One region of the Eubacterium maltosivorans genome, then DNA from elsewhere that is predicted to be linked to it. Evidence: a T-box and tRNA genes for the amino acid it is inferred to sense, from the RefSeq annotation. Region 1 holds a T-box; the other holds one or more tRNA genes.
What was found. The T-box of region 1 lies ahead of thrS (threonine--tRNA ligase). A T-box ahead of a tRNA ligase gene usually reads a tRNA of that ligase, here a tRNA-Thr.
Positions count from the first base shown of each region.

Region 2: it has a tRNA-Thr gene. The T-box ahead of thrS (threonine--tRNA ligase) is inferred to sense a tRNA for this amino acid. The anticodon was not compared.

Region 1 is NZ_CP029487.1:712,826-718,354, reverse strand. Features, by position in the region: gene CPZ25_RS03555 (FUSC family protein) at 1-838, opposite strand, end outside; gene CPZ25_RS03550 (DUF445 domain-containing protein) at 1,016-1,912, opposite strand; T-box leader at 2,080-2,286, shown strand; gene thrS (threonine--tRNA ligase) at 2,381-4,294, shown strand; gene CPZ25_RS03540 (IS30 family transposase) at 4,327-5,358, opposite strand; gene CPZ25_RS03535 (replication protein) at 5,463-5,529, opposite strand, start outside.
Region 2 is NZ_CP029487.1:2,169,955-2,175,483, forward strand. Features, by position in the region: gene tuf (elongation factor Tu) at 441-1,634, opposite strand; gene CPZ25_RS10445 (cold-shock protein) at 1,845-2,045, opposite strand; tRNA gene CPZ25_RS10450 (tRNA-Thr) at 2,527-2,602, opposite strand; tRNA gene CPZ25_RS10455 (tRNA-Tyr) at 2,747-2,831, opposite strand; gene CPZ25_RS10460 (sigma-70 family RNA polymerase sigma factor) at 3,032-3,607, opposite strand; gene CPZ25_RS10465 (NYN domain-containing protein) at 3,607-4,137, opposite strand; gene rlmB (23S rRNA (guanosine(2251)-2'-O)-methyltransferase RlmB) at 4,197-5,048, opposite strand; gene CPZ25_RS10475 (THUMP domain-containing class I SAM-dependent RNA methyltransferase) at 5,210-5,529, opposite strand, start outside.

The DNA of each region.
Region 1 (5,529 bases):
CATCCAGAAGCCGTTCCCTGAGAGATTCCAGAATCAGCAGAAGCTCTTGATTTAGCCGGCTATGGGTCAGCGAAGGCTTTTTTAAAAATGCCTGTAAATCGGCCGACAATGCTTTGGGCTCTTCCGCAGCTTCCAGCCGTGCGCCTAAAACAGAAAACTGAGTCTCATCAATGGCTGAAAGCGCTTTTTCAGAAGTGCCGATGGATTGTAGTACTTGCCCGAGCTGTTCAAGGCAGAGCATCAAACCATAGGTATATTTTTGACTGCCGTTCATCAGGCCCATTTGTCTGAAAACAGCTGGATAAATATCGCTGCTAAGCTCCAGCGATAGGGCATCAAGCTTTTTATCAACGGCTTCATCTTTAGATTTTCTTTTTTGTCCCAGCATTTTAAACCCTGCGCCAGCGCAGTTGAGCGCTTCTTTTACAATTGGATTAAAGGCGGGTTTTGAGGGATGTTTTTGCAGAATCAGACTCATTGTTATACAGATCGCCAGGCAGTAAAGGAGTGCTAAAATACGGATCGGAAGATCGGCCAGTGTTCCAGGGCTGATTTGTACAAGGATAAACGCCATACCGGGGATGTAGTAGTTTGTTTTCAAAAACTCATTGGCATCGGCATAGATCAGAAAAAAAATCAGGAAAAATCCTATAGTAATCAATGTAACAAAGTGCATGGAGACCAAAGTTCCTAAAATAGCATAGCCAACCAACCAGATGGAATCGAGCAGCATATTGACAACGGACAGACGGTTTTTAACCATCGTCTGGGTGTATAAAAGAAAAACAAGTGCGATAACTGCGTTGTTTCTTCCAAAGAGCAGAGTAACAGTTCCCATAAGAAATAAACCGAAGACAATGGCTGGTAATGTTTTGGGTAAGGCTTTAAAGAAATTTTTGATGGCTTTTAGAATTGAAATCACTCCTTAAGGTTTTTCTTTTTAGAATACCCCTTTGGAAAAAAATAAAGCAATAAAAAAACGATTCTGTCATTTTTCCAGAACCGTTTTTTTGCTTTAAAAGAAATTCATTATGAATCCCATAATCATACCCAGCAGACCACCAAGCCATATGATGGCATTCAATTCTTTTTTCATGATGCTTAAAATAATTTTTTCCATTTCCAGTACGTCAAATCCATTGATTTGATCTTCTACTAACTGGGGAATATCCAAAGCAGTGAGAGCCTTGGATAAATTATTTTCGACCAGATTGTGATAGGCCTTAAGCAGACTCTCCTTTACCTTTGGCACACTTGAGCCAAAACGCTCATAAAGCTCAGCCATGCTGTAATCCAATATTTCATGACTCTCGCGGTCTACCAGATTGCCGATCATCTCCTCGCCGCGCTCAAAAACCATGTTGTTGACAGTATCTCTGAGTTTTTCACGGATGCCGATCATGGTGTTATCGCTGACCATAAAAGAAAAAGCTGAAAATAACGAATTATTTTTGATTTCATCCATCGCAGCATCGGCAATCATATCGCCGACATCCATCTGGCATACCTTACGAAAAAGCAGCGCGGTTGCTTTTTCAGTGGTTGTATTCGCCAACGCTTCTGTTTTTTCTTCATCGGTATAGTGGATAATAATTTCGCGAATGGTTATTGGGCTGTCTTTGTAGGCTTCAATTTTATAATCGATGTAGCCATTGATTTTAGCATCCATTTCCGGTGACAGGAGTCCGCGGCTCAGAACCTCTTCATTTACAAGTGTAGAGCCAATGACGCCCCCCACAGATTTTGCGATTCGCGTTTTTTCTTTTGGAATGATCCCTGGCGTGAAGGGAAGAGTCCAACCTAAAATTTTGACAGGCTTCAGTGGCCGGAATAACATACGTATGGCAATCCCGTTGGTGATAAGGCCAATAACGGCGCCGACCAAAGGGCCAATTAAAAAGTGTAGATCCAAAATGATCGCTCCTTTATAGAATGATTGGTTATTATAGTATTATAACGATGGCGCTTATAAATGTCCATCCTCAAGTTTAACTTAAAATCATTTAAATTTACATAAATATTTCAAAAAGGTATTGAATCTTCCGGCGTTTAGGGGTATACTGTGTATAAATTGAACATATAAAGATGATGACTGGGAAGAGTAAGTTAATCGAAGGTTACAGAGAGCAGGCATAGTGCTGAGATTGCCGCAGCCAATCCTTAACTGAAGACCGTCCCACGAGTTGGCTGTCAAATGCAGTACCGGAGCGCTGTCCGTTATCAGCATCAGAGTGGGTATACTATGTATGCCAATTTGGGTGGAACCGCGTGACGAACGTCCCATTGTCTATGACAATGGGACGTTTTTGATATTTCGTTCCATTTTAGAAAAATATTTATTTGATCAATCTAAACTTATCAATTTTATGGAGGTAATCTTATGAACATAACTTTAAAAGACGGTTCTGTTAAACAGTATGAACCTGGAATCACTGTTTATGATGTGGCGAAGGATATCAGTGAGGGTCTGGCGCGCAACACAATGGCCGGTGAATTAAATGGTGAGCTGGTAGATATCCGCAAGCCCATAACGGAAGACAGCACATTAAATTTATTGACCTTTGATTCTGAAGGCGGAAAGCACGCTTTCTGGCATTCCGCATCCCATCTCATGGCTCAGGCCATCAAGCGGATATGGCCTGAAGCACAGTTAACCATTGGTCCAGCCATTGACAATGGTTTTTACTATGACATTGACTTAGAGCATACCTTGACACCTGAAGACCTTGAAAAGATCGAAAAGGAAATGAAAAAAATTGTTAAGGAAGCGCCCGAAATTGAGTATTACACCAAATCCAGAGAGGATGCGTTGAAATGGGCAGAGGCAGAGGGTGAGACCTATAAAACCGAGCTGATTAACAATCTCCCAGAGGACGCGGTTATTTCATTTTATGGACAGGGTGAATGGGCTGACCTGTGCGCTGGCCCACACATACGAAACGCATCTCAGATCAAGGCCTTTAAGCTTTTAAGTCTTGCTGGCGCTTACTGGCATGGCGACGCCAATAACAAGATGCTCCAGCGCGTCTATGGGATTGCTTTCCCTAAAAAGTCGGAGCTTGATGCATATTTACAGCGCTTGGAAGAAGCTAAAAAACGAGACCACCGTAAGCTGGGTAAGGAGTTAGACCTTTTCTCAATGCATGAAGAGGGACCAGGCTTCCCGTTTTTCCATCCTAAGGGAATGGTTCTGCGTAATGAGCTTGAAAATTTCTGGCGCAGCGAGCATATGAAAAAGGGCTATAAAGAAATCAAGACGCCGATTATGCTGAACGCTGATCTGTGGAGACGTTCAGGCCACTGGGACAACTATAAGGAAAATATGTATTTTACTGAAATAGATGGACAGGAGTTTGCTGTCAAGCCAATGAACTGCCCGGGCGGCATGCTTGTCTACAAAACGAGACAGCACAGCTACCGTGAGCTGCCACTGCGTATGGGTGAGCTGGGACAGGTACACCGCCATGAACTTCACGGTGCGCTCCACGGCCTCATGCGTGTCCGTACCTTTACTCAGGATGACGCGCACATTTTCCTGACAATGGATCAGGTAAAGGATGAAGTCATTGGAATCATCGACCTGGCTAATGAAATCTATGATATTTTTGGCTTTAAATATAAGGTTGAGCTCTCTACTAAACCTGAGAAAGCCATTGGTAATGATGAAGACTGGGAAGTTGCAACTGATGCGCTGCGCGAAGCATTGGAGGCCAAAGGGATGGATTATCAGCTGAACCCGGGAGACGGCGCATTCTATGGTCCTAAGATTGACTTCCATCTGGAAGACAGCATTGGCCGTACATGGCAGTGCGGTACGATTCAGTTAGATATGCAGATGCCGGAACGTTTCGATTTAACCTATGTTGGCAGCGATGGAGAAAAGCATCGCCCAGTTATCCTGCACCGTACCATTTTTGGCAGTATTGAACGTTTCCTCGGTATTTTAATCGAACACTTTGCCGGAAAATTTCCGCTTTGGCTGGCTCCGGTACAGGTACAATTGATTCCAGTATCCGATGCTCATGACGCTTTCACAAAAGAAGTAGCTTCAAAACTCGAAGAAGCAGGCATTCGCGTAGAAATTGACTTCAGGGATGAAAAGATCGGTTACCGTATTCGTGAAGCACAGATGCAGAAGATTCCGTATATGCTGGTCATTGGTGATAAGGAAGTTGAATCTGGACGTCTGAGTATCCGTAACCGTGATACCGGTGAACAGGAAACTTTAAAAATTGACGAGTTCAAGTATCGTCTTGCTCAGAACATCGCAAAAAAATCTTTGGTTCTGGATTAATTGCTGAATTGCAAGTCAAAACGCGAAATAAATTACAATAAGTTCAAATCCGAAAGGGCGTTCTTAAGATAATAGCTAGAGCTTTGAAATTTGAACATTTTCCGCGGATAATTATTGATAAAGTCGGTAATCTCTTTGATAGTAGCTTTGCTTATTTTTGCGATGTTAGCCCCTTTGGGTATAAAACGCCTGATAAAGCGATTATAGTTTTCATTACTGCCGCGTTCAAAAGCAGAATAAGCATGGCAGTAATAAGCAACGGTGCGCTTAAAATCCTCATTTAGTATGGAACCTTCAATCAAAGATTGATTGATAAACTCTGTGCCATTGTCCATGGTAATGGATTTAAAAACCAGCGGGAAAGCATGATGAAAGGTCTGTTCCAGATCATCGAGACAGGCCTTGACGCTTTCCTGTTTTTTATTCGGCATTTTATAGACGTAGGAGTAACGGGTTAAGCGTTCCGTAATGACGAGCAAAGCGGCCGTTGAAGTGGTACACTGGCCGGATAAAATACAATCCATTTCCCAGTGCCCAAATTCATCACGATTATTAATATGTTCGGGACGTTCTGTAATGGGACGGCGGTTAACCGCTACTTTCTTTGGCTGTCTTTGGTAGACGGTTTTTTTACGTTTATGATAGGGTAAATCCGACATTTTAAGACCATCTAAGTCTTTATGTATAACCGCATTATAAATCGTTTTATAGCTGATCTGAACGTGATAATCACGCTTCAGGAGATAAGCCGCAGCTTCCGGCGAATAACCTTTTTTCAGTAAACGGATTAAGACAGTTTTCATTTCAGAGGATTGTTCAAAAGTACGCCTGCGCCCTTTAGCTTCACAGGTTTCAAGGTGCTTTAACTGCGCATAGTCGGCTTTATAGACAAAGATATCCCGATAATTTCCGCGAGCAATCTGTTTAAGTGTTCCCCGTTTAATCTCACGGCAGACCGCCGAGTAAGATTTATTCAACCTGCGGGCAATATCGGCTTTACTTACCTTTTCTTCCAACCAATTTTCAATTTTATACCGTTCACGTTCTGTCAAATGCTGTCCCATGATCGTTACCCCCTATAACGTACAAAACAATATTTTAACACAAAATGATCAGGCCAGCGGCGCTGATCCGAGCCGGTAAAGGCGTTTTTTAAAAGTTTAGCTGTTTATATCAAGCTCATCTGATCAAAGTAATCTTCTTTTTCGATTTTGTTCTTCTCTTTGTAATGCAGG
Region 2 (5,529 bases), 1.5 Mb from region 1:
GTGGATAGTTTTGGTGGAAACACCGGCTTTGCCGGGTTTCTTTTTTTGGCGTCGACCATTTTTATCTGGTTTGCAATACAGTGTCCGCAACTGAAATTTTAATTTTATCCCGTAAAAAGGCCTCCCGAAATCCCGAATTCGCTGTTTGAAAACAGTTTTCGGGATTTCGGGAGGCTTTTTTAAATTGCGGACATAAAATCAAGCCAGCCACGACACTGCCAGCGCCCTCCATCAAACGCAGCCAAAGGCTGCCGTTTGCTCCGCAACTATCCATTATCCACTATCAACGATCAACTAAAAAAAGGATCAGGCTCGAAAAAGCCTGATCCTCTAAATTCTATTCTCTTTTTAAATTGGTTTACAAATTATTTCAAAAATCCTGTTCATCCTTTCGGATGATTTTTGAAAAATTTGCATTTGCTTCGTTACCGGACTCAGCGTCAGTCTGTAATAATCTTAGCAACGGCGCCGGAACCTACGGTACGGCCACCTTCACGGATCGCAAAACGTAAACCTTCTTCGATCGCGATTGGGGTGATCAGGGTGATTTCCATTTCAACGTTGTCCCCTGGCATGACCATTTCGACGCCTTCTGGTAATTTGATATTACCGGTTACGTCGGTTGTTCTGAAGTAGAACTGTGGTCTGTAGCCATCGAAGAATGGGGTATGGCGGCCGCCTTCTTCTTTGGTCAGGACGTATACCTGGGCGGTGAAGTGGGTGTGTGGGTGGATGGAACCTGGTTTTGCCAGTACCTGTCCACGTTCGATCATGGTACGGTCGATCCCACGTAACAGGGCGCCGATGTTGTCGCCGGAGCGGCCTTCATCTAACAGCTTACGGAACATTTCAATCCCGGTTACAACGGTCTTTTTGATTTCGTGAATCCCGACGATTTCGACTTCGTCCCCGACGTGTACCACGCCACGTTCGACTCTACCGGTTGCCACGGTACCACGGCCGGTGATGGAGAAGACGTCTTCTACTGGCATTAAGAATGGTTTGTCGGTGTCGCGTTCGGGTTCTGGAATGTATGCGTCTACTTCTTTCATCAGTTCGACGATTTTGTCGCCCCATTCGCCGTCTGGATCTTCTAAGGCTTTTAAAGCGGATCCGATAACGATTGGTGTGTCGTCTCCTGGGAATTCGTATTCGTCTAACAGTTCTCGAACTTCCATTTCAACCAGTTCTAATAATTCTTCGTCGTCGACCATGTCGGCTTTGTTTAAGAATACGATGATGTATGGTACGCCTACCTGACGGCTTAACAGGATGTGTTCACGGGTCTGTGGCATTGGGCCGTCTGCTGCGGATACGACTAAGATCGCGCCGTCCATCTGGGCTGCGCCGGTGATCATGTTTTTAACGTAGTCGGCATGGCCTGGGCAGTCGACGTGTGCGTAGTGGCGGGCGTCGGTTTCATATTCGACGTGGGCGGTTGAGATGGTGATCCCACGTTCTCTTTCTTCTGGTGCTTTATCGATGTTGTCGAAGGCTACCGCTTCACCGGTTCCGAAACGTTTGTTTAATACGGTGGTGATTGCTGCGGTTAATGTGGTTTTACCGTGGTCTACGTGACCGATGGTACCAATGTTAACATGTGGTTTGGATCTTTCAAATTTTTCTTTAGCCATTTTGTTATCTCCTTAAAGATTATAAATTAATTTAAATAGATACGATTTGATGCGCGCCGTTTTTTCCATATTCCGGACGGCTTCACTCAGCATATTATACAATAGCATCCGGGGGGTTTCAAGCTTTTTTGTTCCAAAACTTAAATAAAATTGGGATAAAAAAAATAAGCCGGAAGCATCCGGCTTAAAATTTGATCAATCGGTGGCAGACTACGCCAGGCAGACGTTCTTAGCCTGCAGGCCGCGCGGGCCCTGTTCGGTGTCAAAGGTTACCTTGTCGCCGTCATTTAAGGTCTTGAAGCCATCGCCAACGATGGATGAGAAGTGTACGAATACGTCGTCGCCGTCTTCTCTTGAGATGAAACCAAAACCTTTATCGCCATTAAACCATTTAACTGTACCATTATTCATTGTGGTACCTCCTAGAAACTGTATTATATTCGCAATCGTAAAATAAAAAAACACATATTTTTGCAAACCCTCTTGTCACCAAGCTTACATTGAACTTAAGTAGACAAAAACGACTTGCAAAAATATGTGAAATCAATTGATACTCTCTTAAATACACTCCTAGTATAACCGACCCGACACTCCTTGTCAAATCGCCTTAAGAAAATACGGTTTCTCTTAAGAAACGAAGCCCCGGCCGTCTGGGCCAGGGCTTCGCGAGAGAAAATTGGGAGAGTGAATTGTTCGTTAAAATAAGAGGTCTGTGTGTTCGAAAATATATATACCCGCCGGCCGCCTTTTTTAAACACCGCCAGACACTGTCCCCCAATCTTTTATAAAAAAGCCTCGGACATCTAAAAATTTTACCTTTCGGACAATTTTAGGGCAAACGCTCCAAGGCATAAAAATAGCGACTTCTGAAAGTCGCTTCAATACTAATTGATGGAGCCCTTGTCCGGATTCGAACCGGAGACCCCCACCTTACCATGGTGGTGCTCTACCTGCTGAGCTACAAGGGCATGTATAAAGGATCGTAGATTCCTCAGCAATTCGATTATCCTTATCGGATAATTGCTTCGTCATCTGCGTTAGTTTTGTTGCCGTGCGCCCGCTAACGCTCCATGCGCACTACCAAATTTACTCCATAAATTTGGACAAAACGTTGGTGGGGAGAGATGGATTCGAACCATCGTAGACTCAGTCAACGGATTTACAGTCCGCCCCCTTTAGCCACTCGGGCATCTCCCCATGTAAGGATCACAAATGCTTCGAAAATTTTATAACCTTTCAGGAAAATTTCCGTATCATTTGCGTTTGTCTCGTTACCGCACGCCCGCTAACGTTCTATGCGTGCTGCCAAATTCACTTTGCAAATTTGGACTCAACATCGACAGCTTCTATATGATACTCTATTCTGATAGGATAGTCAAGCCCTTTTATTAAAATTTTTAGATTTTTTTTCGAATCCGCTGGATCGCGTTGTCCACAGCCTTTTTTGACCGGCCGATCTTATCGCTGATCTCCTGGTGGGACGCGCCCTTCAGGTAATAATAGAGTACCTGCTTTTCCAGCTCTGAGAGCTCGCTCTTAGCCACCTGGCTGAAATGCTCCACAGCCTCGCGGGTCACCAGCTCCTCATTGGGGTCCAGCGCCGCGGTGGAGGCCACCAGATCCAGCAGCGTGGTCTCCGGGTCGTCCTCTGAAACGGGTGAGTAGAGTGAGACCGTATCGCCCATGGGGCTGTGCTTCGGCCGCTTCGCCTTTGTGACCACACTTTTGATCCGGTTTTCCACACACAGTCCGGCAAAGGTTTTAAAGCTTGTGCCGCGGTCCTCGCGGTAATCCCAGATAGCGCCCAGCAGTGCAATCATGCCCTCCTGGATCAAATCCTCCTGGTCGCCGCCGATATAGTAAAAGGGCCGGGCCTTCTGCGTCACCACACAGCGGTATTTTTCTACAATGGCCACCACTGCTTCCTTATCACCACTCTGGGCTTTTTTCACAAGTTCCAGATCCTTGTCCATCAATCCTCCACATTTCCTTTTCTCAGTTCTTTCATAACCGCCAGCACCTCGTCGTCCATATAGTCCTCCAGCTTGTTGCGGGTATCGCTCTCGGTTCTGCGGTACTGCTTCCTGACCTGCTTCGCGCTCTCACGCATGGCCTGGATCAGCTCGCGGGACGGGACCCGCTCCCCGCCGCCCGCCAGCACCACACGCTGAAGCGTATAGTCTGAGGTGACCACCTTGACCGTGTAGGGCTTAGGCAGGCTGAATACCAGCTTTTCAATATAGGTATCCGCGGTTTTATTCTTCTCGGTAAAAACCACCTTGATACGGCCGCGTATTTCCTCGCGCCGCGGGCCGCTTTCCTGAGAGTAGGCGTCAAAAACCAAAACCGTTTCATAGCCCATCAGCCCGCTGTAGCTGTTTAACTGCTCAATCAGATCCTCACGGGCCTCCTCCAGGCTGAATTCTGTCAGCCCTTCCATCTCTGCCCAGTGATGGATCACGTTGTAGCCATCGACAATCAGATAGGTTTTTATTTTTGACACCTCCCTTCATCCTGTACGGTTCCGCGCCCTGCTGCGGTACGGTCCGAAACAGACCGTACCTACTGGTGGCGCTGTCTGGCCGCCTCGCTCAGGATAATGGCCGCCGCGGCAGACGCGTTAAAAGAATCAATGTCGCCGTAAAGCGGAATCGAAACGCTGTAATCGCACTGTTTTTTCACATTGGGACTGATCCCCTTGCCCTCGTTGCCAATGATGATGGCCAGCTTGCCCTTAAAATCGTTTTTGTAATAAGGCGCCCCGTCCATATCCGCCGCCATGATCCAGAAGCCCTTTGCCTTCAGATCATCAATACACTGTGTCAGGTTGCCGACCTTGACAATGGGGGTATGGGCCACCGCGCCTGAGGACGCCTTGACCGATACGGCCGTCAGGCCCGCTGACCGACGCTTTGGAATAATGACGCCGTGAACCCCGCAGAGGTTGGCGCTTCTGATAATCGCGCCCAGATTATGCGGATCCGTCAGGTGGTCTAAGATCACCACAAGGGGTTCCTCGCCCCTGGCGGCAGCTTTTGCCAGCACATCCTCCATGCTACTGTAGGGAAAGGGCGCCATCATCGCCGCCACACCCTGGTGCGGCTGTCCGTCCGCCAGACCCTCCAGCTTGATTTTTTCCACACTCTGGACCACAATCCCCCGCTTGCGCGCCTTTTCGGCAATCGTGCCCAGCACATGGTCCTTATTGTCCTTGAGGATCAGAAGCTTATCGATCTGCTGTTCTGAGCGAAGGGCTTCCATCACCGGGTTTTTGCCGACAATCACAAAGCTGTCATCCCCGTCATCGTCCTGTCTGCGCGCGTCACGCCGCTTCAGGTCCGCCCGGTGATAGCTTTCCTTTTTCTGTTCCCGTCCACGGTCGTTCCGTGGCTTTTTACGATCATTCTTTTTCATTTTATACCTGCTTATTTTTATTTTATTTTAACATTGAATCATTAAATAAAGATTATTTAAAATTTAGTGGATAGTGGAGACTTATCAACTATAAAATCACCTTTCGTTCTATCCCTGCCGCTTCCTATCAGCTTTACCCAAACGCCCACGGCCGGTAAATATTACCGGTCGTCCGCTTCCCCATCACGCCGCTTTCTGGGCGGCAGTGGGCCGAAATACTGGTAGAAATAGGTTTTGATGGTGCTGTTGTAGAGCTTGCGGTTTTTTGTGGCTTTTTTGCCAAAATAACGCTCAAATTCCGGATAGCCCGTGATAATAAAGTAGGACCAGTCCTCCAGCCCGGAAAATGCCTCGCCCATATCGCGGTAGAGCGCCTGAATTTCCTTTTCCTGCCCGATACGTTCGCCATAAGGCGGGTTGGTGACAATGACCCCGTAACGCCTTTTAGTCGCCACAGACTGAACCGGCAGCTTCTGAAAAG